Regions from separate parts of the Kitasatospora sp. NPDC002543 genome, predicted to be linked through region 3. Evidence: riboswitches for the same ligand, from Rfam matches in the RefSeq annotation. Region 3 holds a riboswitch; each other region holds the start of a gene.
What was found. Region 3 has a riboswitch for cobalamin ahead of ACWD4P_RS09510 (CoA-acylating methylmalonate-semialdehyde dehydrogenase). Riboswitches for the same ligand answer to the same signal wherever they lie in the genome.
Positions count from the first base shown of each region.

Region 1: it holds a riboswitch for cobalamin, as region 3 does, so the genes downstream of both, ACWD4P_RS29700 (cobalamin biosynthesis protein) here and ACWD4P_RS09510 (CoA-acylating methylmalonate-semialdehyde dehydrogenase) in region 3, are expected to answer to the same signal.
Region 2: it holds a riboswitch for cobalamin, as region 3 does, so the genes downstream of both, metE (5-methyltetrahydropteroyltriglutamate--homocysteine S-methyltransferase) here and ACWD4P_RS09510 (CoA-acylating methylmalonate-semialdehyde dehydrogenase) in region 3, are expected to answer to the same signal.

Region 1 is NZ_JBSFWR010000092.1:26,760-33,769, forward strand. Features, by position in the region: gene ACWD4P_RS29690 (putative cobaltochelatase) at 1-631, opposite strand, end outside; gene ACWD4P_RS29695 (cobyric acid synthase) at 666-2,180, opposite strand; gene ACWD4P_RS29700 (cobalamin biosynthesis protein) at 2,177-3,169, opposite strand; cobalamin riboswitch at 3,304-3,436, opposite strand; gene ACWD4P_RS29705 (alpha/beta hydrolase family protein) at 3,735-4,841, shown strand; gene ACWD4P_RS29710 (hypothetical protein) at 5,688-7,010, shown strand, end outside.
Region 2 is NZ_JBSFWR010000115.1:616-7,625, forward strand. Features, by position in the region: gene ACWD4P_RS32655 (MFS transporter) at 1-1,068, shown strand, start outside; gene ACWD4P_RS32660 (MarR family winged helix-turn-helix transcriptional regulator) at 1,068-1,520, shown strand; gene cobF (precorrin-6A synthase (deacetylating)) at 1,656-2,414, opposite strand; cobalamin riboswitch at 2,554-2,722, shown strand; gene ACWD4P_RS32670 (acyl-CoA thioesterase) at 2,918-3,412, shown strand; cobalamin riboswitch at 3,515-3,708, shown strand; gene metE (5-methyltetrahydropteroyltriglutamate--homocysteine S-methyltransferase) at 3,882-6,197, shown strand; gene metF (methylenetetrahydrofolate reductase [NAD(P)H]) at 6,265-7,010, opposite strand, start outside.
Region 3 is NZ_JBSFWR010000015.1:31,169-38,178, forward strand. Features, by position in the region: gene mmsB (3-hydroxyisobutyrate dehydrogenase) at 1-358, opposite strand, end outside; gene ACWD4P_RS09500 (enoyl-CoA hydratase/isomerase family protein) at 355-1,419, opposite strand; gene ACWD4P_RS09505 (acyl-CoA dehydrogenase family protein) at 1,419-2,567, opposite strand; gene ACWD4P_RS09510 (CoA-acylating methylmalonate-semialdehyde dehydrogenase) at 2,564-4,078, opposite strand; cobalamin riboswitch at 4,292-4,475, opposite strand; gene ACWD4P_RS09515 (helix-turn-helix domain-containing protein) at 4,900-5,076, shown strand; gene ACWD4P_RS09520 (hypothetical protein) at 5,136-5,612, opposite strand; partial or broken gene ACWD4P_RS09525 (MmyB family transcriptional regulator) at 5,535-6,218, shown strand; gene ACWD4P_RS09530 (xanthine dehydrogenase family protein molybdopterin-binding subunit) at 6,312-7,010, opposite strand, start outside.

The sequences.
Region 1 (7,010 bases), on a different contig from region 3:
GCTCGGCCGGGTCCCGGGTGGCGGCGATCTCGACGGTCAGGCCGAACCGGTCGAGCAGCTGCGGCCGCAGCTCGCCCTCCTCCGGGTTCATGGTGCCGACCAGCAGGAACCGGGCGGCGTGCCGCACCGACACGCCCTCGCGCTCGACGTACGAGCGCCCCATCGCGGCGGCGTCCAGCAGCAGGTCCACCACGTGGTCCTGGAGCAGGTTCACCTCGTCGATGTAGAGCACGCCGCGGTGCGCCCGGGCGAGCAGCCCGGGCTCGTACGCCTTGACGCCCTCGGCCAGCGCCCGCTCCAGGTCGAGCGAGCCGACGATCCGGTCCTCGGCCACGCCGACCGGCAACTCGACCAGCTGGGAGGGCCGTTCGGAGGCGGACGGGGAGACGTGCGGCCCGTCCGGGCACTGCGGGTCGGGCGTGGCCGGGTCGCAGGCGAAGCGGCAGTCGTCCACGGTGGCGATGGACGGCAGCAGGCCGGCCAGCGCGCGCACCATGGTCGACTTCGCGGTGCCCTTCTCGCCGCGCACCAGCACGCCGCCCACGGCCGGGGAGACCGCGTTCAGCAGCAGCCCGAGCCGCAGGTCGGCCATGCCGACGATCGCGGTGAACGGATAGCGGACGTCACTCATGCCGTACCCCACTCCTGTCGTATCCGGCTCAGGCTCATGCGTCACTCCCAGGGGCCCCGGGCGGGAGGAACGGCAGCGATCCGGCCGCCGGCACCCCGCCCTCGATCAGCTTCCACAGCGCGTCGGTGTCCGCGTGCTCCTCGATCAGGTCGCCCAGCCGGTCCAGCCGGGCCTCGCGCGCCGCGGCGAAGGAGGTGTCCGGCGCCGGGACGAACGCCCGGCCGGACGACTCGGCGACCTCGCGCAGGAGTTCACGGCGGAAGCCGTCGTTCTCCAGCGCGCCGTGCCAGGTGGTGCCCCAGACCGCGCCGACCCGGCAGCCGTCCAGGAAGGCCTCCCCGCCCTCGACCGCCACCACCCCGTGGTGGATCTCGTAGCCCTCGACCCGCTGCCCGTACGCCTCGCCGACCGGCCGCGCCAGCACCTTCTCGGCGCCGAACCGCACGCGCGTCGGCAGCAGTGCGAGGCCCTCGACGGCGCCCGCCTTCGACTCGACCTCGTCCACGATCGAGTGCGCCAGCATCTGGTAGCCGCCGCAGACCCCGAGGATCGGCAGTCCGGCCGCCGCCCGCGCCCGCAGGGCCGGCTCCAGGCCGCGCTCGCGCAGCCAGGCGAGGTCGGCGACGGTGGCGCGGGTGCCGGGCAGCACCACCAGGTCGGCGTCGGCCAGTTCCTCCGGCCTGGTCGCCCAGCGGACCAGCACGCCCGGCTCCTGCGCGAGCGCGTCCACGTCGGTGAAGTTGGACAGCCGCGGGAAGCGCACCACCGCCACCCGCAGCACGTCCGCGCCGAGCGGCCCGGGCCCGTCCGCCCGGTCCACCACCGTGGAGAGGTCCAGCGAGTCCTCGGCGTCCAGCCAGAGCCCGGGCAGCATCGGCAGCGTGCCCAGCACCGGACGGCCGGTCAGCTCGTGCAGCATCTCCAGCCCGGGCGCCAGCAGCCGCGCGTCGCCGCGGAACTTGTTGACGAACCAGCCCGCCACGTGCCGCTGGTCCTCCGCCGACAGCAGTGCCAGCGTCCCGTACATCGCCGCGAAGACCCCGCCGCGGTCGATGTCCCCGACCACCACCACCGGCAGGCCGGCGGCCGTGGCCAGGCCCATGTTGGCGATGTCGCGGTCGCGCAGGTTGATCTCGGCGGGCGAGCCCGCGCCCTCGCAGACCACCACGTCGTAGCGGCCGCGCAGGTCGGCGAGGCACTCCAGGGCGCGCTCCAGCAGGAGGGGCTTGCGCTCGCGGTAGTCCAGCGCGCCCACCTCGGCCACCGGCCTGCCGAGCAGCACCACCTGGCTGCGGCCGTCCGCGCCGGGCTTGAGCAGCACCGGGTTCATCGCCGCCTCCGGCTCCACCCGGGCGGCCTGCGCCTGCATCGCCTGGGCGCGGCCGATCTCGGCGCCGTCGGCGGTGACGAAGGAGTTGAGCGACATGTTCTGTGCCTTGAACGGCGCGACCCGCACGCCCTGGCGGGCGAGCCAACGGCAGATCCCGGCCGTCACCACGGTCTTGCCCGCGTCCGAGGTCGTCCCCGCGACCAGCAGCGCGTTCGTCATGCCCGTCCCCTCTTCCTCAGCGGCATCCTCAGCAGGACGTGCCCCGCGACCGTCGTACCCAGCGCGAGTGCGCCCACCCGCCGGGAGAGCGCGCAGGCCCGCTCGATGTCGTCCACCGTCACCGGCCGCAGCTCCTCGCCCAGTACGGGCCGGTGCTCCACCCGCTCGCCGTAGCGCAGCGTTCCGCCCAGCCGCACGCCCACCGCACCGGCGAACGCGGCCTCGGCCTGGCCCGCGTTCGGGCTCGGGTGGGCGGAGCCGTCGCGCCGCCAGACCCGCCAGGCCGTTCGGGGCTCGGGTGCGGCGGCCACCGTCAGCAGCGCCGTCAGCCGGGCGCCCGGCCAGCCCGCCACGTCGTCCAGCCGGGCCGAGGCCCAGCCGAACCGGGCGTAGCGGGGCGAGCGGTGGCCCACCATGGCGTCCAGGGTGTTCACGGCGCGGAAGGCCAGCAGGCCGGGGGTGCCGGCCAGGGCGCCCCAGGCCAGCGCGTTCACCACGGCGTCGGCGGTGTTCTCGGCCACCGACTCGACGACGGCCCGGGCGATCTGCTGCCCGTCCAGCGCGCTCGGGTCCCGTCCGCACAGGTGCGGCAGCCGCTCCCGGGCGGCCGTGAGGTCGCCGTCGGCCAGCGAGCGGCCGATGGTGCGCGCCTCCCGGGTCAGCGAGGTGCCGCCGAGCACCGTCCAGGCCGCGGCCGCCGCCAGCGCCGCCCGGCCCAGCGGGCGCCGGCCCACCGTGCGGTCCAGGGCGAGCGCGCCCGCCGCGACCGCGCCCACGCACAGCGCCGTGTACCCGGCCCCGGCGCCGCGTCCGTCGCGCCACAGCCGCCGCTCCAGCCGGGTCGCCGCGCTGCCGAAGAGGGCCACCGGGTGGCCCCGACGGGGGTCGCCGAAGCGGGCGTCGGCGGCGTAGCCCGCGACGGCGCCGAGCGCGAACGCGGCGGCGCGGGTCAGCGGACGCGGAGCGGGGGAGGGGGTGCGCGCGGTCATCGGCCGCACGGCGCGTGGCGGCGGGGAGGGCGGCACGGCGGAAGGCAGCTCGGAGTCCGGCGTGGCGGGGCAGCCTGCATCGCGTGCGTGTCCTCACTCAGGGTCCGCGCCCTGGATCGACGTGACGGCGGCGAGAGTCTCCTGGCTTCCGGGTCGAACGCACCCACGGAGCCTTCCAGCGGCCGTGGACGGCCCGCCGTGGCGATGTTCCGAGCGTGCTCCCCGGTGACAGTGGCGGGACCGCGCCGGACTTCCACCGGCTTCCTCTCCATGCCTCCGTTTGGCCCCAGGATCCCATCACGGGCCCGAACCGGGAGTCAACCGAGGTCACGGAGGGGTTGGTCACACGGCGGGCCGCACGGCGGGCCGCACGGCGGGTCACGCGGCGGGCCGCCCGGAAGGCCGCACGCCGGGCGTGCGCCGGCCGCTCCTGGCGCCTCCTCAGCACCGCCCGGCCGCCGCCCGGGTGACCCGGACGGCCCAGCCCGGTGGCCCGGGCGGCGGCGCACCGGTGAACTTGTGCACGAACACCGTCCGGTCCGTGAGCAACAGAGCGGGGAGCGAAATGCGTTGGGGAACCGCCGCCGTCGTGGCGGCCGCCGCGGTCGGGGCCGCCGTGCTGGTGATCGGCCGTCGGGCCTCCGAGCGGATGGTCCGTCCGGTGACCGCCGTCCAGGAGTCTGGGCCGGTCGTGGTCCGCGGCCTCGCCCCCGGCCGGGTCACCTTCACCCGCAGCCCGGCGAGCCTGCGTCCCGGCCGCTGGGCGGTCGAGTGGGCGGACGGCGGGCACGCGGTCGTGGAGGAGGTCCTGCACGGCGACGAGCGCGGCGTCACCCGCCGGCTGGTCCGCGCCGACCGGGGCACCCTCGCCGCCGGCACCGAGGTGCGCTTCACCCCCAGGGTCCTGCTCGGCGACCCGATGGAGGCGCTCGGCCTCGCCTTCGCCGACACCACCGCGGACGGTGAGCTCGGCGCCCTGCCCGCCTGGCGGCTCGACGGCAATCGCGGCACCTGGGTGGTCCTGGTGCACGGTCCGGGGGCCGACCGCCAGCAGGCCCTCCCGGTGCTCCCCGTCCTCGGCCGGCTCGGCCTGCCGGCCCTCGCCGTCACCTACCGCGGCGACCGGGGCGCCCCCGCCTCCCCGGACGGGCTCAGCCACTTCGGCGAGACCGAGTGGCGCGACGTCGAGTCGGCCGTGCGGCTGGCGCTCGACAGCGGGGCGGGCAAGGTGATCCTCTACGGCTGGTCCGTCGGCGCGACGACGGTCCTCCAGACCGTGGCCCGTTCCGCGTGGGCGCACGCCGTCGGCGGCCTGGTCCTCGACTCGCCGGTGCTCGACCTCCCGACCTCGGCCCGCCGGGACGCCGCCCGGGCCGGCTTCCGGGGCACGGCCGCCGAACTGGGCGCCCTCGCCGCCGAGGGCCGCACCGGTGTCGACCTCGCCGACTTCGGCCGGATCGCCGACGGCACGGACCTGCGGGTGCCGACCCTCCTCCTGCACAGCCCCGACGACCCGATCGCGCCCTTCGGCACCGCCGAGAAGCTGGCCGCCGCCCGCCGCGACGTGGTGAGCCTCCGGCCCTTCCCCGGTGCCGACCACGCCGCCCTCTGGAACTCGTCGCCCGACCACTACACCGAGCTCCTCCGCCGCTGGCTCACGCCCCTGCTCTGAGCACCCGGCCGTCCCGCGCCCCGCCCCGGGCGTCCCGCGCCCCGCCCCGGGCGTCCCGCGCCCCGCCCCGGGCGTCCCGCGCCCCGCCCCGGCTGTCCCGCGCCCCGCCCCGGACGTCCGGCCCCCGCTCCGCGCCCCGGGTGCCCCGTGCGGGGCGCCCGTTTCCCGCGGGTCTCGTTCCGGACGCCTCGCCCCCCTCCTCGCGCGCCGATTTCGGCCGGGCTTCGCCGGTCTTTTCCGGGCGGGCCTCCCCCCGCCCGTAAATGAACGTTTCTCCATTTCGCCGGAGATGCACGAGAAGTCGGCCGGTCCGACTTCTCGTGCGGCGTGATCCCGCCATCCGGTTCGCCATCCGTCCGGAATCGGGCTGGACAGTCCCGCCCGGCGTCCGTGGGCCGGAACGCCCCCGCGAAAACCCGCCCCGTTGTCAGGGGCGAAAATTGGACCGGCCCCTCACCCCCCACCTGCACGCACAGTGACCGGCCGAGCATTCCCGGCAACCGGGGCGCATCGGGTGGCATGGGCAGGTCACACATTTTTGGCCAGGCGGTTTGCCGCTGTTGCCCGATCTTGCGGAGGTGCCGCCCCCGGTCGCCCGGTCGTACGGACAACCGGATGTGACAGAAGGCCGGTACAAGGGGAAGACTGCTCGACGTGACGTCTCGGAATCCGCGCGACCGTGATGCCCCGCTCCCGCCGACGATCGGTACCGGTGCGACGGTGACCCGTCTCCCCGGAACGGCCCAACGGCCTGCCGGTGGCAGGCCGGGCGGGGCGGGTGTCCCCCGTAACGGAGTACCCCGGCGACGAGGACCCGCTCCGGCTCCCGGGCGGGGCCGGGTTCCCGTGCCGGAGGGCTTCCCGGCACCCTCCGAGCTCGCCCCGCTGGCCCGCCGGATGCTGGTGGACGCCGTCCGGGTGGCCCGCTGGTCCGGTGAGCTGGCCGAGGTCGACAAGCGCGGCGAACTGCTCCCGGACGACGCCCGTGCGGCGGGCCGGGCGCTGGCCATGACGGTCGGCGCCGCGGCCAAGGCCTGGGGGCAGGCGCTGCTGGTGGGCCTGGTGGAGGCCCGGGACGGCGGAGCCGGCCCCGGCTGGCGCCTGCACGCCTGGGAGCACGACGACGAGGCCGTGGTGCGCGGCTGGTCGGCGCTGTTCGACGCCTGGACCCTGCTCGCCCCGGTGCCGCCCGCCGCGCTGCGCGGCGTGTTCGCCGTCCTGGCCGGTCAGGCCGTGGACCAGGCCCCGCAGCTGCTCTCCTTCCTGCACCTGGTGGACGGCCCGGTCGCCGAGAGCGAGCTGCTGGAGCTGCTGCGCCGCGGCCTGGACGAGCGCCGGGTCGGCGCCGGCCTCGGCGGGCCGGGCCTGTCGCCGGTGCCGCACGCGGCCTCGGCGGTCTCCGCCGTCCGCGGCACCTGCCGCGCGCCGCAGATCGACACCCCGCCCGCGCCCTCGGACGTGGCGGCCGTCCTGGACTGGATGCTGGACGGCCTGGCGGCCGTCGGCGCGCTGGTGCGCAGGAACGATGCCGCGGAGCTGTCGCCGCTCGGCCACTGGGCGGTGCGGGCGAAGCTGGAGGAGATCTGCACGGTCGCGCAGACCGCGGCCGGGCACATCGAGCAGAGCGCCTTCGAGCTGCTGAACGCCTGCGCGGACTACTCGCCGGGCCCGGCCCGCGCCGAGTTCCGCGCCTGGGTCGCGGCCCGTCCGGCGGACCGGGCGGTGGGTGAGCTGCTGGAGGCCGCCCAGGGCGACGACGCACTGGTGCGCGGGCTGGCCTTCGAGGCGCTGCGGGTGGCCGGCGGGCCGGCCGAGCAGGCGGTGCGCGCGTCGGTGGACGAGCCGGTGCTGCGCCCCTACGCGCTGCTGTGGCTGGCGGAGCGCGCGGACGAGGGCGTCGCCCCGGCCGACGTGCTGGGTGCCGAGGACGCGGCCTGGCTCTGGGTGGACACCGCGGCCGCGGTGCTCGACCACGGCGAGACCGAGCTGCTGGTCGGTCACGTCGAGGGCGCCTCGGCGGGGGACCCGGTCCGGCTGTTCGCCCGGGCCCGGCAGTCCGGCCACCCGCGGGCGGCCTCGGTGCTGACGGCCGTCTCGGGGGTGCACCCGGATCCGGGCGTGGCCCGGGCGGCCCGCCGCTCGGCGTTCAGCGTGCACACCGGCGGCGCC
Region 2 (7,010 bases), on a different contig from region 3:
CAGCGCGCCCGCGCGATCGGCGTCTGGAGCGGCGTCGTGGGCATCAGCATGGCCGCCGGGCCGATCATCGGCGGGGCGCTGGTGGAGTCGGCCGGGTGGCGGGCGATCTTCTGGATCAACGTCCCGATCGGCCTGGCCGCGCTCTTCCTCACCACCCGCTACGTGCCGGAGTCGAGGGCGGCCCGCACCCGCCGGGTGGACCCGGTCGGCCAGTTGCTGGTCGTCGTGCTGCTCGCCGCCCTCACCTACGCGATCATCGAGTCGCCGGAGCGCGGCTGGACCTCGCCCGTGGTGCTCGGCTGCGCGGCGGCCGCGCTGGGAGCGCTGCTGGGCCTGCTGTGGTACGAACCCCGGCGCGCCGATCCGCTGATCGACCTGCGGTTCTTCCGCTCCGCGCCGTTCTCCGGCGCCACCGTGATCGCGGTCGCCGCCTTCGCCGGCCTCGGCGGCTTCCTGTTCCTCGGCTCCCTGTACCTCCAGGAGGTCCGCGGACTCGACCCGCTGCACGCCGGGCTGTTCATGCTGCCGATGGCGGTCATGTCGCTGCTCGCCGCGCCGCTGTCCGGCCGGATGGTGGCCACCCGGGGGCCGCGCACACCGCTGCTGCTGGCGGGGGCCGCGCTGACCGCGAGCGCCCTGCTCCAGGCGGTCGGCTACTCCGAGCACCTGCCGACCGGTCTGCTGGTCCTCGCCTTCCTGCTCTTCGGCACCGGCTTCGGCCTGGTCAACGCGCCCATCACCAACACCGCCGTCTCCGGGATGCCCCGCGCGCAGGCCGGGGTGGCGGCGGCCGTGGCCTCCACCAGCCGGCAGGTCGGCCAGTCCCTGGGTGTCGCGGTGACCGGCGCCCTGATGGCCGGGACCGTCCTCACGGACCCGGTGGCCTTCACCGGGGCGGCGCGGACGGCGTGGTGGATCATCGTCGGCTGCGGGGCCGCCGTACTGATCGCCGGTACGCTCACTTCCGGCCGCTGGGCCCGGGCGACGGCCGAGCGCACGGCACAGCGGCTCGCCGCCGAGGAGGCGGTCGAGGAGACCGAGCGGACGAAGGAGACGGTGGGCACCTGATGGAGCGCCTTGACACCGGCGGGCACCCGGAGGTGAGCGAGGCCGACGCCGGGGCGGCGGCCCGGGTCTGGCAGGGGATGTACGCGCTCGTGCTGGAGCGCCACGACCGCCGCAGGATCGTCGCCGACGCCCTCGGCATGAGCTTCAGCCGCGTCAGGGCGCTGCGCCGGCTCGCCGCCGGCCCGATCACCCTGCGGGAGCTGGCCGAGCGGCTGACCGCCGACCCGCCGTACACCACCGTCATCGTGGACGACCTGGTGCGGCGCGGCCTCGCCGAACGCATCACCAACCCGGCCGACCGGCGCTCCAAGCTGGTCCACCTCACCGAGGAGGGCGAGGCGAAGGCGGCGCTCGCCACCGGGATCCTCACCACCCCGCCGGACGCGCTGCTCGCGCTGCCGCCGGAGGACATCCACGCGCTCGACCGGGTACTGGCGAAGCTCCTGGGCTGAGGCCCCAGCCGAGGTCACGGTGAGAGGGCATGGCGGCCTTCGCCGAGAAGCGCCCGCCGGAGTTCACCGACCGCTGACGCGCCGCGCCGCCCCGCCCCCCCCCCGGGGCGGCGCACCGCGTCACGCTGCCGAGGGTCAGCCGTCCGAGCGCCGGAGCAGGTAGGTGTCCATGATCCAGCCCTTGCGCTCGCGGGACCGCTCGCGCAGCTCGCGGATCCGCGGGGCCGCCTCGGCGAGCGGCCCGGAGACGAGCACCTCGTCGGGGGTGCCGAGGTAGGCGCCGTAGTGGATCTCCAGCCCCCGGGGGTCGATCTCGGTGAAGGCGGCCCGGCCGTCGAGCATCACCACCACGTCGTCCACCCCCGCGGGGAAGCCCTCGGCCAGGCGGCGACCGGTGGTGATCTGCACCGGGCGGCCGACCCTGGTCAGCGTGGTGCGGTGCCGGGCGGCGAGTGCGGAGACGCTGCTGATGCCCGGGAGCACCTCGAACTCGAACGGCACCCCGCCACGGGTGGACACGTCCTCGACCACGGCGATGACGCTGTCGTAGAGCGCGGGGTCGCCCCAGACCAGGAAGGCGCCGCTCTCCTCCGGGCCGAGGTGCTCGGCGAGCAGCCGCTCGACCAGATCGGCGCGGCGCACGCGCCAGTCGTCCACGGCGGCGGTGTACGCGGGGGTGGTGCGGTCCCGTTCCGCGTCGGGCACCTCGACCACCCGGTGCCCGGGCAGGCCGTGCTCGGCCAGCATCCGGCGGCGGAGCCTGATCAGGTCCTGCCGCTCCTCGCTCTTGTCGAGGATGAAGAAGACGTCGGTGCGACCGATCGCCTTGACCGCTTGCAGGGTCAGGTGGTCGGGGTCGCCCGCGCCGATGCCGATGACGAAGATGTGCCGCATGGGGGACATTCTGCCGTCCGCCCCGGCGTACGGCCCCGGCGGTCGTGCGTGGACCGACCGAGGAGGTGGGCGGTGGCCGTGAGCTGCGCGGATGGACGTAAGCTGGCGGGGCAGCTGGTTCGCCCCGCCCGCCGGGCGGGGTGTCGCAAGAGGGAACCCGGTGGGAATCCGGGACTGCCCCGCAGCGGTGAGCGGGGGCGACCGCCGTCCTGTGCGGCGGGCCCGGACACGGGCCCGGGAGGCTACGGCCGGTAGGTGTCCGTCCCGGTCAGGCCGGGAGGGCGCGCCCACGAGTCCGAAGACCTGCCGCTGCCCGCGTGCCGTGGTGGCCCGCGGTCCCACCACGACCCCGAGGGCGGGCCGCTGGTGCGGGTGGGCCGTATGCGCACGGCCGCCCGCTCCTTCGCGTGCCCGGCACGGGGCGCGCGACCCACGAAGGAGGGTTCCGTGCAGCGGAACGCCGACCACGACTCCCGCGGCGCCATGACGGGCGGGCCGTCGCTGTGACCAGTCCGTCCGTCCTCTCCCGCACCCCGGCCGACTCCGCGGTGACCCTCGCCCACATCATGAGCGACCACGACACCAACCTCTACGGTTCGGTGCACGGCGGCGTGATGATGAAGCTGATCGACGACGCGGCGGCCGCCGCCGCGGGCCGGCACGCCGGAGTCCCCGCGGTCACCGTCTCGGTCGAGGAGATGTCCTTCCTCGCCCCCGTCCGGGCCGGGGACCTCCTCACCGTCCGGGCCCGGGTGGAGCACGTCGGGCGGACCTCGATGGACGTGGCCGTCGTGGTGACCTCGGAGCGGTGGAACCTCACCGGGCCCGTCACCAGGGTGGCGACGGCGCAGCTGGTCTTCGTCGCGATCGACGCGGACGGGCGGCCGCACCGCGTCCCGGAGCTGGTCGTGGAGGGCTCCTCCGAGGAGCGGCGCGACGGTGCGGCGCGGGAGCGGCGGACCGGCCGCACCGGGCCGGAGCGCGAGCCGGTCGAGTAGCCGTTCGGGGTGGCCGTCCGGGGCGCTTCGTCTCACGATGCAGAAGGCTTTCGAGATTTCCGCCTCCGCGGCGGCGTTCTGCCCCTAAGCTGGCCACGCAGCTGGTTCGCCCCGCCCGCCAGGCGGGGTGTCGCAAGAGGGAACCCGGTGGGAATCCGGGACTGCCCCGCAGCGGTGAGTGGGAACGACCGCCGTCATACGCACTGGACCCGGGACGGGTCTGGGAAGCGACGGCCAGTAGGTGTCCGCCCCGGTTTCGACCGGGTGGGCGCGCCCGCGAGTCCGAAGACCTGCCACTGCCCGCGCGCGACCGTTCGCGTGCGGCCATCCGGTGACCTCGTGGGCGGGTCGGCGACCATACCAGGCGGAGCCGTGCACGGGCACGGGTGTCCGTCCGGTTCGTCCTCCCTTCGCGTCCTCGTGCCGCCACCGGTGCACTTGAGGATTCAGGCTCGCGAAGGAGAGTCCCTTGACAGCGAAGTCCGCAGCCGCGGCGTCCGTGGCCACCGCGTACGGCTACCCCCGGCAGGGCCGTAACCGTGAACTGAAAAAGGCGATCGAGGGCTACTGGAAGGGCACGGTCACGGCCGAGGCGCTGCTGTCGACCGCGGCCGACCTGCGCCGGACCAACTGGGCCCAGCTCGCCGGGGCGGGGGTCGGGGAGGTCCCGACCGGTGACTTCTCGTTCTACGACCACGTGCTGGACACCAGCGTGGCGGTCGGTGCGATCCCGCCGCGCCACCGGGAGGCGGTCGACGCCGACCCGCTGGACGGGTACTTCGCGATGGCGCGCGGCAACCAGGACGTCGCACCGCTCGAGATGACCAAGTGGTTCGACACCAACTACCACTACCTGGTGCCGGAGTTGGGCCCGGACACGGTGTTCGCCGCGAACCCGGCCAAGGCGGTCGGCGAGTTCGCGGAGGCCGTCGCGCTCGGCCACGCCGCCCGTCCGGTGCTGGTCGGCCCGGTGACCTACCTGCTGCTGGCCAAGCCTGCCCCCGGGGTGGCGGAGGACTTCCAGCCGATCACCCTGCTGGACCGGTTGCTGCCGGTCTACGCCGAGCTGCTCGCGGCGCTCAGGGCCGAGGGGGCCGAGTGGGTGCAGCTGGACGAGCCCGCGCTGGTCCAGGACCGCACCCCGGCCGAGCTGAACACCGCCGCGCGCGCCTACCGTGAGCTCGGCGCCCTCACCGAGCGGCCCAAGCTGCTGGTCGCGAGCTACTTCGACCGGCTCGGCGAGGCACTGTCGGTGCTGGCCAAGGCCCCGGTGGAGGGCTTGGCGCTGGACTTCACCGGCCCGGCCGCCGCCAACCTGGAGGACCTGGCCGCCGTCGGCGGGCTGCCCGGCAAGCGGCTGGTCGCCGGGGTGATCGACGGGCGCAACATCTGGATCAACGACCTGGAGAAGTCGCTGTCCACGCTGGCGACCCTGCTGGGCCTCGCCGACACCGTCGACGTCGCGCCGTCCTGCTCCCTGCTGCACGTCCCGATCGACGCCGCCGCCGAACGGGAGCTGGACCCGCAGATCGCCCGCTGGCTCGCCTTCGCCCGGCAGAAGGCCGGCGAGGCGGCGCTGCTCGCCCGCGGCCTGCGCGAGGGCACCGGCGCGATCACCGCCGAGCTCGCCGCCAACCGCGCCGACCTCGCCTCCCGCGCCAACTCCCCGATCACCCACGACCCGGCGGTGCGCGCCCGGGCGGCCGCCGTCACCGCCGAGGACACCCGACGCGCCCAGGCCTACCCGCAGCGGGCCGAGGCCCAGCGCGCCCGGCTCGGCCTGCCGCTGCTGCCGACCACCACCATCGGCTCCTTCCCGCAGACCACCGAACTGCGCACCGCCCGCGCCGACCTGACGGCCGGACGGATCGACGCCGCGGCCTACCGGGAGCGGATGGAGAGCGAGGTCCGCGAAGTCATCGCGTACCAGGAGAAGGCCGGCCTGGACGTCCTGGTACACGGCGAGCCCGAGCGCAACGACATGGTCCAGTACTTCGCCGAGCAGCTCACCGGCTACCTGGCCACCCGGCACGGCTGGGTGCAGTCGTACGGCACCCGGTACGTGCGCCCGCCGGTGCTGGCCGGCGACATCTCCCGCCCGCATCCGATGACCACCGAGTGGTTCGTCTACGCGCAGCACCTGACCGACCGCCCGGTCAAGGGCATGCTGACCGGTCCGGTCACCATGCTCGCCTGGTCCTTCGTCCGCGACGACCAGCCGCCGGCCGACACCGCCCGGCAGGTGGCCCTCGCCCTGCGCGACGAGGTCACCGACCTGGAGGCGGCCGGCGCGGCCGTGGTCCAGGTGGACGAGCCGGCCCTGCGCGAGACCCTCCCGCTGCGGGCCGCCGCCCGCCCGGCGTACCTGGACTGGGCCACCGAGGCCTTCCGGCTGGCCACCTCCGGGGTGCGGACCGACACCCAGATCCACACCCACATGTGCTACGCCGAGTTCGGTGCGATCATGACCGCGATCGACGACCTCGACGCGGACGTCATCTCCCTGGAGGCGACCCGCTCGCACATGGAGGTGGCCGGCGAGCTGGCCGAGGCGGGCTACCCGCGCGAGGTCGGCCCGGGCGTCTGGGACATCCACTCGCCGCGCGTCCCCAGCACCGAGGAGGCCGTCTCCCTGCTGCGCGCGGGTCTGGCGGCGATCCCGGCGGAGCGGCTGTGGGTCAACCCGGACTGCGGGCTGAAGACCCGCGGCTGGACGGAGACCCGGGCCTCGCTGGAGAGCCTGGTCGGCGCGGCCCGGGTGCTGCGCGCGGAACTGGCCGGCTGACGGAGGCCGGATTCCGGGAGTCGGAGCGGGCGCGGCGAGGCCGCCGCGCCCGCTCCCGTCGGATGGCTCAGCCGGACTCGGGCAGGCCGAGGTTCTGGTAGATCTCCGTCGTGACCGTGGAGAAGTTCATGGTCATGAAATGCAGACCGGGGACCCCTTCGGACAGCAGTCGCCGGCACATCGCGGTGGCGTACTCGATTCCGATCGCCCGGACCGCCCCGGGGTCGTCCCGGTGTTCCAGCATGCGCTCGGAGAATTCCGAGGGAATGGCCGCGGTGGTCAGCGTGGGAATCCGCCGGAGTGACCGGATCGTGGTCACCGGCATGATCTCCGGAATGATCGGAACGGCGCAGCCGGCGGATTCCAGTCGGTCCCGGAAACGGAGGTAGCTGTCGGTCTCGAAGAACATCTGGGTGATCGCGTAGTCGGCGCCCGCCCGGCACTTGGCGATGAAATGGCCGATCTCGGAATCCCAGTCGGGGGAGCGCGGGTGCATTTCCGGGAACGCGGCCACGCCGACGCAGAACTCCCCGGACTCCTTGATCAGCCGCACCAGGTCGGCCGCGTACTCCACCCCGTCCGGGTGGCGGACCCAGGGGCCCAGCGGGTCGCCCGGGGGGTCGCCGCGCAGCGCCAGGATGTTGCGGACGCCCTGGTCGGCGTAGTGGCCGAGGATGTTCCGCAGCTCGGCGACGCTGTGGCCGACGGCGGTCAGGTGGGCGGCCGGGGTCAGGGTGGTCTCCTGCGCGATGCGCCCGGTGACGTTCACCGTCCGCTCCCGGGTCGACCCGCCGGCGCCGTACGTCACCGAGA
Region 3 (7,010 bases):
CCGAGACCGGGGCGTCGACCGCCCGGTGCCCGGCGACCCGGGCGAGGTCGGCGGCCACCCGGGCGTCCCCGACCGCGATGGTGGAGCAGTCGACGAACAGCGCGCCGGACGCCGCCTCGGTCAACTCGCCGTAGGTGTCCAGGACATGGCGCCCGGTCGGCAACATGGTCAGCACCACGTCCGCCTCGCCGACCGCTTCGGCAGCGGAGTCCGCGATCATCACTCCCTGTGCCGTGGCCTGGTCCCGGGCCTCGGCTGCGAGGTCGTAACCGATCACCCGGTGACCGGCCTTGACGAGGTTGGCGGCCATCGGGCCGCCCATGTTGCCCAGTCCGATGAATCCGATGGTGTACGTCACCAGCGCTCCAGGGGTGTGGTGGCGGCGAGGCCGAGCTCCCCCGCGCCGCGCGGCGCGAAGTAGCGGGCCACGGCGGCGGGTTCGACGGCGCCCAGGGTGGCCGGACTCCACTGCGGCGAGCGGTCCTTGTCGATCACCTGGGCCCGAATGCCCTCGGCGAGGTCCGCCGTGGCGAGCGCCGCGCAGGAGGTGCGGTACTCCTGGTCGAGGACGGCCTCCAGCGGGCCGAGGGCCCGGGCCCGGCGCAGGGCCGCCAGCGTGGCCTTCACGGCGGTCGGGGAGTTGGCGGCGATCCGATCGGCCGCCTTCTTGGCCTCGGGCTCGCTGCTGTCCCGGAGGCGGTCGAGGATCTCCTCCACGGTGCCCGCCGAGTAGCAGGCGTCGATCCACACCCGCTGTGCGTCCAGCACACCGGGCGGCGCGGGTACGACGTGCCGTTCGAGGGCGTCGTGCACGGGCAGTTCGGCCAGGTCGTCCAGCAGGGCGGGCAGCCGCTCGGCAGGGACGAAGTGGTCGGCGAGCCCGCAAAGCAGCGCGTCGGCGGCCCCGACGGAACCCGCGGTCAGGGCGAGGTGGGTGCCCAGCTCGCCCGGTGCGAGGGCGAGCAGGTAGGTGCCGCCCACGTCCGGGACGAAGCCGATGCCGGCCTCCGGCATGGCGATGCGGGTGGTCTCGGTGACGATCCGGACGTTTCCGTGGGCGGAGACGCCGACCCCGCCTCCCATCACGATGCCGCTCATCACGGCGACGTAGGGCTTGGGGTAGCGTGCGATCCGGGCGTTGAGGCGGTACTCGTCGCGCCAGAACTCCTCGACGGCGCCCGGGTCGCCGCCGGTGGCGGCGCGGTGGATGGCGACGATGTCGCCGCCCGCGCAGAAGGCGCGGTCCCCGGCACCCGTGACGACGACGGTGTCCACCCGCTCGTCCTGCTCCCAGGCGTCCAGGGACTCCGCGATCGTCCGCACCATGCCGTGGGTGAGGGCGTTCAGGGCCGCGGGGCGGTTGAGGACGATCAGGCCCGCCCTGCCCTCGCGCTGGAGGAGGACCTCATCCGTACCCATCAGGCGGCTCCGGTCAGGCCGCGGGCGACGATGACGCGCATGATCTCGTTGGTCCCTTCCAGGATCTGGTGCACCCGCAGGTCGCGGACGATCTTCTCGATGCCATAGTCGGCGAGGTAGCCGTAGCCGCCGTGCAGTTGAAGCGCGGCGTTGGCGACCTCGAAGCCGGTGTCGGTGGCGTACCGCTTGGCCATCGCGCACAGCTCCGGGGCCCGCCGGTCGCCGCGGTCCAGGGCGGCCGCGGCCCGCCACACCAGGGCGCGGGCGGCCTCCAGCTCGGTGGCCATGTCGGCGAGCCGGAACTGCAGCGCCTGGGCGTGCAGCAGCCGGGCGCCGAACGCCTCACGGTCGGCGAGGTGGGCGATGGCGCGCTCCAGCGCGTCCTGCGCGCCGCCGAGGGAGCAGGCGGCGATCCCGAGCCGGCCGCCGTTCAGCCCGTTCATGGCGATCCGGAAGCCCTCGCCCTCGGCCCCGAGCAGGCGGTCGGCGGGCAGCCGGACGCCGTCCAGCACCACCTGGCGGGTCGGCTGGGCGTTCCAGCCCATCTTCTTCTCGTTCGGCCCGAAGGAGACCCCCCGGTCGTCACGCTCCACGACGAACGCGGAGATCCCCTTCGGCCCGGGGGCACCGGTCCGGGCCAGCACCACATAGACCTGCGAGGCGCCCGCGCCGGAGATGAACTGCTTGACGCCGTCCAGCACCCAGTGGTCGCCGTCGCGCACGGCCCGGGTGGCGATCGCGGCGGCGTCGGAGCCGGCACCGGGCTCGGTGAGGCAGTAGCTGCCCAGGTGCTCGGCCGTGCAGAGTGCGGGTAGCCAGCGAGCGCGCTGCGCCTGCGTGCCGTAGCGGTCGATCATCCAGGCGACCATGTTGTGGATGGACAGGTAGGCGGCGATGGACGGGCAGCCACCGGCGAGTGCCTCGAAGGCCACCACGCCATCCAGGCGGGAGAGTTCGGAGCCGCCCATGCCCTCCTGGACGTACACGCCGGCCAGGCCGAGGTCGGCGGCCTTGCGCAGCACGTCCACCGGGAAGTGCTTGGACTGGTCCCACTCCACGGCGTGCGGCGCGAGGTACTCCTCGGCGAAGGCCCGGGTCGTCTCGGCGATGGCGCGCTGGTCCTCGGTGAGGTCGTGCATCGCGCTCATCCCATCGTCGGCATGGTGAAGATCGCGCCCTCCTTGACCCCGGAGGGCCAGCGCGAGGTGACGGTCCGGGTGCGGGTGTAGAAGCGGATGGCGTCCGGCCCGTGCTGGTTGAGGTCGCCGAACGCGGAGCGCTTCCATCCGCCGAAGGTGTGGTAGGCGATCGGCACCGGGATGGGCACGTTGACGCCGACCATGCCGGTGGTCACCCGGCGGGCGAAGTCCCGGGCGGTGTCGCCGTCGCGGGTGTAGATGGCCACACCGTTGCCGAACTCGTGCTCACTGGGCAGCCGCAGCGCCTCCTCGTAGTCGGCGGCGCGCACGACCGTGAGGACGGGGCCGAAGATCTCCTCCCGGTAGATCCGCATGTCCGGCGTCACCCGGTCGAACAGGGAGGCGCCGAGGAAGTAGCCGTCCTCGTGCCCCTCCAACCGGAAGTCACGCCCGTCCACGACGAGTTCGGCGCCCTCCTCGGCTCCGAGGTCCAGGTAGCCGCGGACCCGCTCCAGCGCGTCACGGCCCACCAGCGGGCCGAAGTCCGCCGCCGGGTCGTCCGAGCGCCCGACCTTCAGCGTGGCGATCAGCTCGACCAGCTTCGCCACCAGGGCGTCCGCGGTCCGCTCCCCCACCGGGACGGCCACCGAGATCGCCATACAGCGCTCCCCCGCCGAGCCGTAGCCGGCGCCGACCAGCGCGTCCGCGGCTTGGTCGAGGTCGGCGTCCGGCATCACGATCATGTGGTTCTTCGCGCCGCCGAAGCACTGCGCCCGCTTCCCGTGCGCGGCGGCCGTCGCGTACACGTACTGGGCGATCGGCGTGGAGCCGACGAAGCCGAGGGCCTGCACCCGCGGGTCCTCCAGCAGGGTGTCCACGGCCTCCTTGCCGCCGTTCACGACGTTCAGGACGCCCGGCGGCAGCCCCGCCTCCAGGAACAGCTCGGCCAGCCGCAGCGGCACCGACGGGCACCGCTCAGAGGGCTTGAGGACGAAGGCGTTGCCGCAGGCCAGCGCGGGCGCGGCCTTCCACAGCGGGATCATCGCGGGGAAGTTGAACGGCGTGATGCCGGCGACGACGCCGAGCGGCTGACGCATCGAGTAGACGTCGATACCGGTGCCGGCGTTGTCGCTGAACTCGCCCTTCAGCAGGTGCGGGATCCCCGCGGCGAACTCCACCACCTCCAGGCCGCGCTGGATGTCCCCGTGGGCATCGGCCACGGTCTTGCCGTGCTCGGCGGAGAGCAGCCGGGCCAACTCGTCCTTCTCCTGCTCGACGAGTTGGAGGAAGCGCAGCAGCACCCGCGCCCGCCGCTGCGGGTTCCAGGCCGCCCACGCGGGCTGCGCCTGCGCTGCGTCGGCGATCACCGCCTCGACCTCGGCGCGGCTCGCCAGCGGCACCCGGGCCTGGACGCGCCCGGTGTTGGGGTCGTACACGTCGCCAAAGCGACCGGAGGTGCCGGCGACGGGCTTGCCGGCGACGGGCTTGCCGGCGACGAAGTGGGTGAGTTCTCGGACCATCGGGTTCCTACTCTCAACTGGGTCGGGGAGAGGAGGAATGGAGGCCGCCGCCGACGGGCGGGCGCACAGGGGTGCGGCCCCGCGGCGTCACGGTGGCGGTGGCATGACGAACCGTCAGAGCAGATGGGCCCCGGCAGTCGTCGGCACAGGACAACCAGGAGCAGCGGAACGGGAGCAGCCCGGAGTCATGCGTGTCGTCTCCATCCTCGTGGAAAACACGGATCACCCGCGGCCGGTATCCTGACTCCCGGATCACCGCACGCCCTCAGGCCTTCCCGGCTGGCTGCCAGTGGCCGTCATCTGCGAGGACGAACTCCCCGGTCACAGTGGCGGGACCGTGCCGGACTCACACCGGCTTCCCTGACACCGCGGACCTACCATCGACCATATAGTTGGACGTCCTAGTAAGTCCAGAGCTCTGTGCGCGCGTTGCGCCATCGGGATCCCACCCCGCCGGGCCCGGCTCGACTACCTTTGCAAGCCGTCTGCAAGAGGCCCAAGGGGGGCAGGTCTGCGTGCACGAGGCCGGGTGAGGTTTCACCCGCACCGCGCGAAAATTCAACCTGCCCGCCGTCAGCCAGGCCGCCCGTCGGCGGTAGAACGACCACGCGCTCATCATCGGAGTGGCCGATGCGGCAACACGAGCCCGTTCGGCGACTGGAGTCCTGCCGACCACACAAGAAGCGACGTCCCAGGATGCCCTGCGGATGTATCACGAGGCACCGGTACGGCCAAACCACCGGACGCGCTGGAATCTTGGGCTCCGCACGCAGCCGTGCGACCGTCCACTCCTCTGGAGGAGCCCGTGTCGTCGCAGTTTCATGACCGTCAAGGAGACGGCGGAATTCCTGAACATGTCTGTTCAGTGGGTCTATCGCGAAGCCCCTCAAGTAGGCCTCGTCCCGTACCGGTTCGGACAAGGACGGAACGCGAAGCTGCAGTTCAAGGTCACAGAGGTCCAGACCTGGGTGAAGCAGCAACGGATGTCCGTCAGGTGAGCCAGACCGAGACGCCTCGGGCGCCCTGCTCCACACCAGAGCAGGGCGCCCGACGCGTTTCAGGCCGCAAGGCCGAGGTCGAGGACCTGGGCGGCGTGGCCGATGGAGCCGGGCATCAAGTGGCGGTAGATCTTGAACGTCACATCGATGCTCTTGCGCCTCATCCACTCGGCGACGTCGGTGATCGGGATGTTGTGGCTGAGGCAGTTCGAGGCGAAGAAGTGCCTCAGGCCGTAGAGCGTCATCCCCTCGGGGATGTCGGTCTCGCCGGCCCGCTTGATCCGGTCCCACTGGTTCTGCAGGTAGTAGGACGGGTACGGCTTCGCGATGTCCAGCGGGTGGCGGAGCAAGTAGCCGTCGATGGTGCCGTAGATATCCGCGTACGAGAGCAGGCTGAGCCGCGTCCGGACCGTCAGCGGGACGCCCCGGTAGTCGCCCTTCTTGCGGTGCTTGAGCGGCGCGCGACCCAGCCGTCCGAGCAGGTCCTCGACGCGCTCGCCCGCGTCCTCGACCTCGACGCGACCGAACGCGGGCACCTCCACCGCCTCGCGCGGCAGCGCCGCCGCCGCGCGACGACGCCGGGCACCCGGGTCCGGCCGGAGCTGCTGCGCGTCCTCGACCTGGTCGCCGGCGCTCCCGCGCTGATCATGAACCACCGCCTGGACGTCCTCGCCGGGAACGGCCTCGCCGGACTCCTCTTCGGCCGCCCGATGCCGGGCCTGAACATCGCCCGGCACATCATCCTGGAGGAGGCCGAGCACGGCCTGTAAGCGGACTGGGAGAACTGCACCCTGGACGTGGTCGGGCACCTGCGCCTGGCCGCCGGAAAGTACCCCGACGACCCTCACCTGGCCTCGCTCGTCGGCGAGTTGGCGATGGGCAGCGAGCGCTTCCGCCGCCTCTGGGCCCGCGCGGAGGTGCGCGCCCGCACCCACGGACGCAAGGCGTACCGGCACCCCATGGTCGGACTGCTGGAACTGCACCAGGAGAACTTCGCGCTGCCTGGCGAGCCGGGCATCGAACTGCTCGTGCTGTCGGCGGCCCCCGGCAGCCCCACCGAGGACGGACTGCGCCTGCTCGCGGGCCTGGCCGCGGACCACGGCGCCGCCCGTCGCCCGGTGGACGCCCGGACCCTCGACTGACTCACCGACGCCCGCCCACCGCCGGTCACGGGCGTCCGTCGGCCGCCGGCCGGGCCCGCCGCGGGCCCCGGAGAGCTCCGCGGTCCTGCGGTGTCACCGCCCGGCCCGCTCCTCCAAGGCGTCCAGGACCTTGTCCAGCGTGATCGGCAGGTCACGCACCCGCACCCCGCACGCGTGCCACACGGCGTTCGACACCGCGGCGGCCGTCCCGACGATGCCGATCTCCCCGATGCCCTTGGAGCCCATGGCGTTGACGTGGGGATCGTGCTCGGCGAGCCAGTGCGCCTCGATGCGGTCGACGTCCGCGTTCGACGTGATCTGGTACTCGGCGAGGTCGTGGTTGACCACGTGGCCGGTCCGCGGGTCGAGCACGCCGTTCTCGTGCAGGGCCATGGACAGCCCCATCGTCATCCCGCCGACGAACTGCGAGCGCGCCGTGCGGGGGTTGATGATCCGGCCCGCGGCGAACACTCCCAGCAGGCGCGGCACCCGCACCTCGCCGGTGTCCACGTGGACGCGCGCCTCGGCGAACTGCGCCCCGAAGGCGTGCATCGCGTAGCGCTCGTCCGGCGGCCCGACACTGCCGGAGGCCTGCGCCCCGTCCGGCGGCTCGGCCCCGTACCGGTCGCGCAGGGCGCGCGCGGCCTCGACCACGGCAGATCCCCACGTCGTCATGCCCGAGGAACCCCCGGCCACCGACGCCACCGGGTAGTCCGTGTCCCCGATCCGCACCTCCACCCGGGCCACCGGCACGCCGAGCGCGTCCGCGGCGATCTGCGCGAGCGTGGTCCA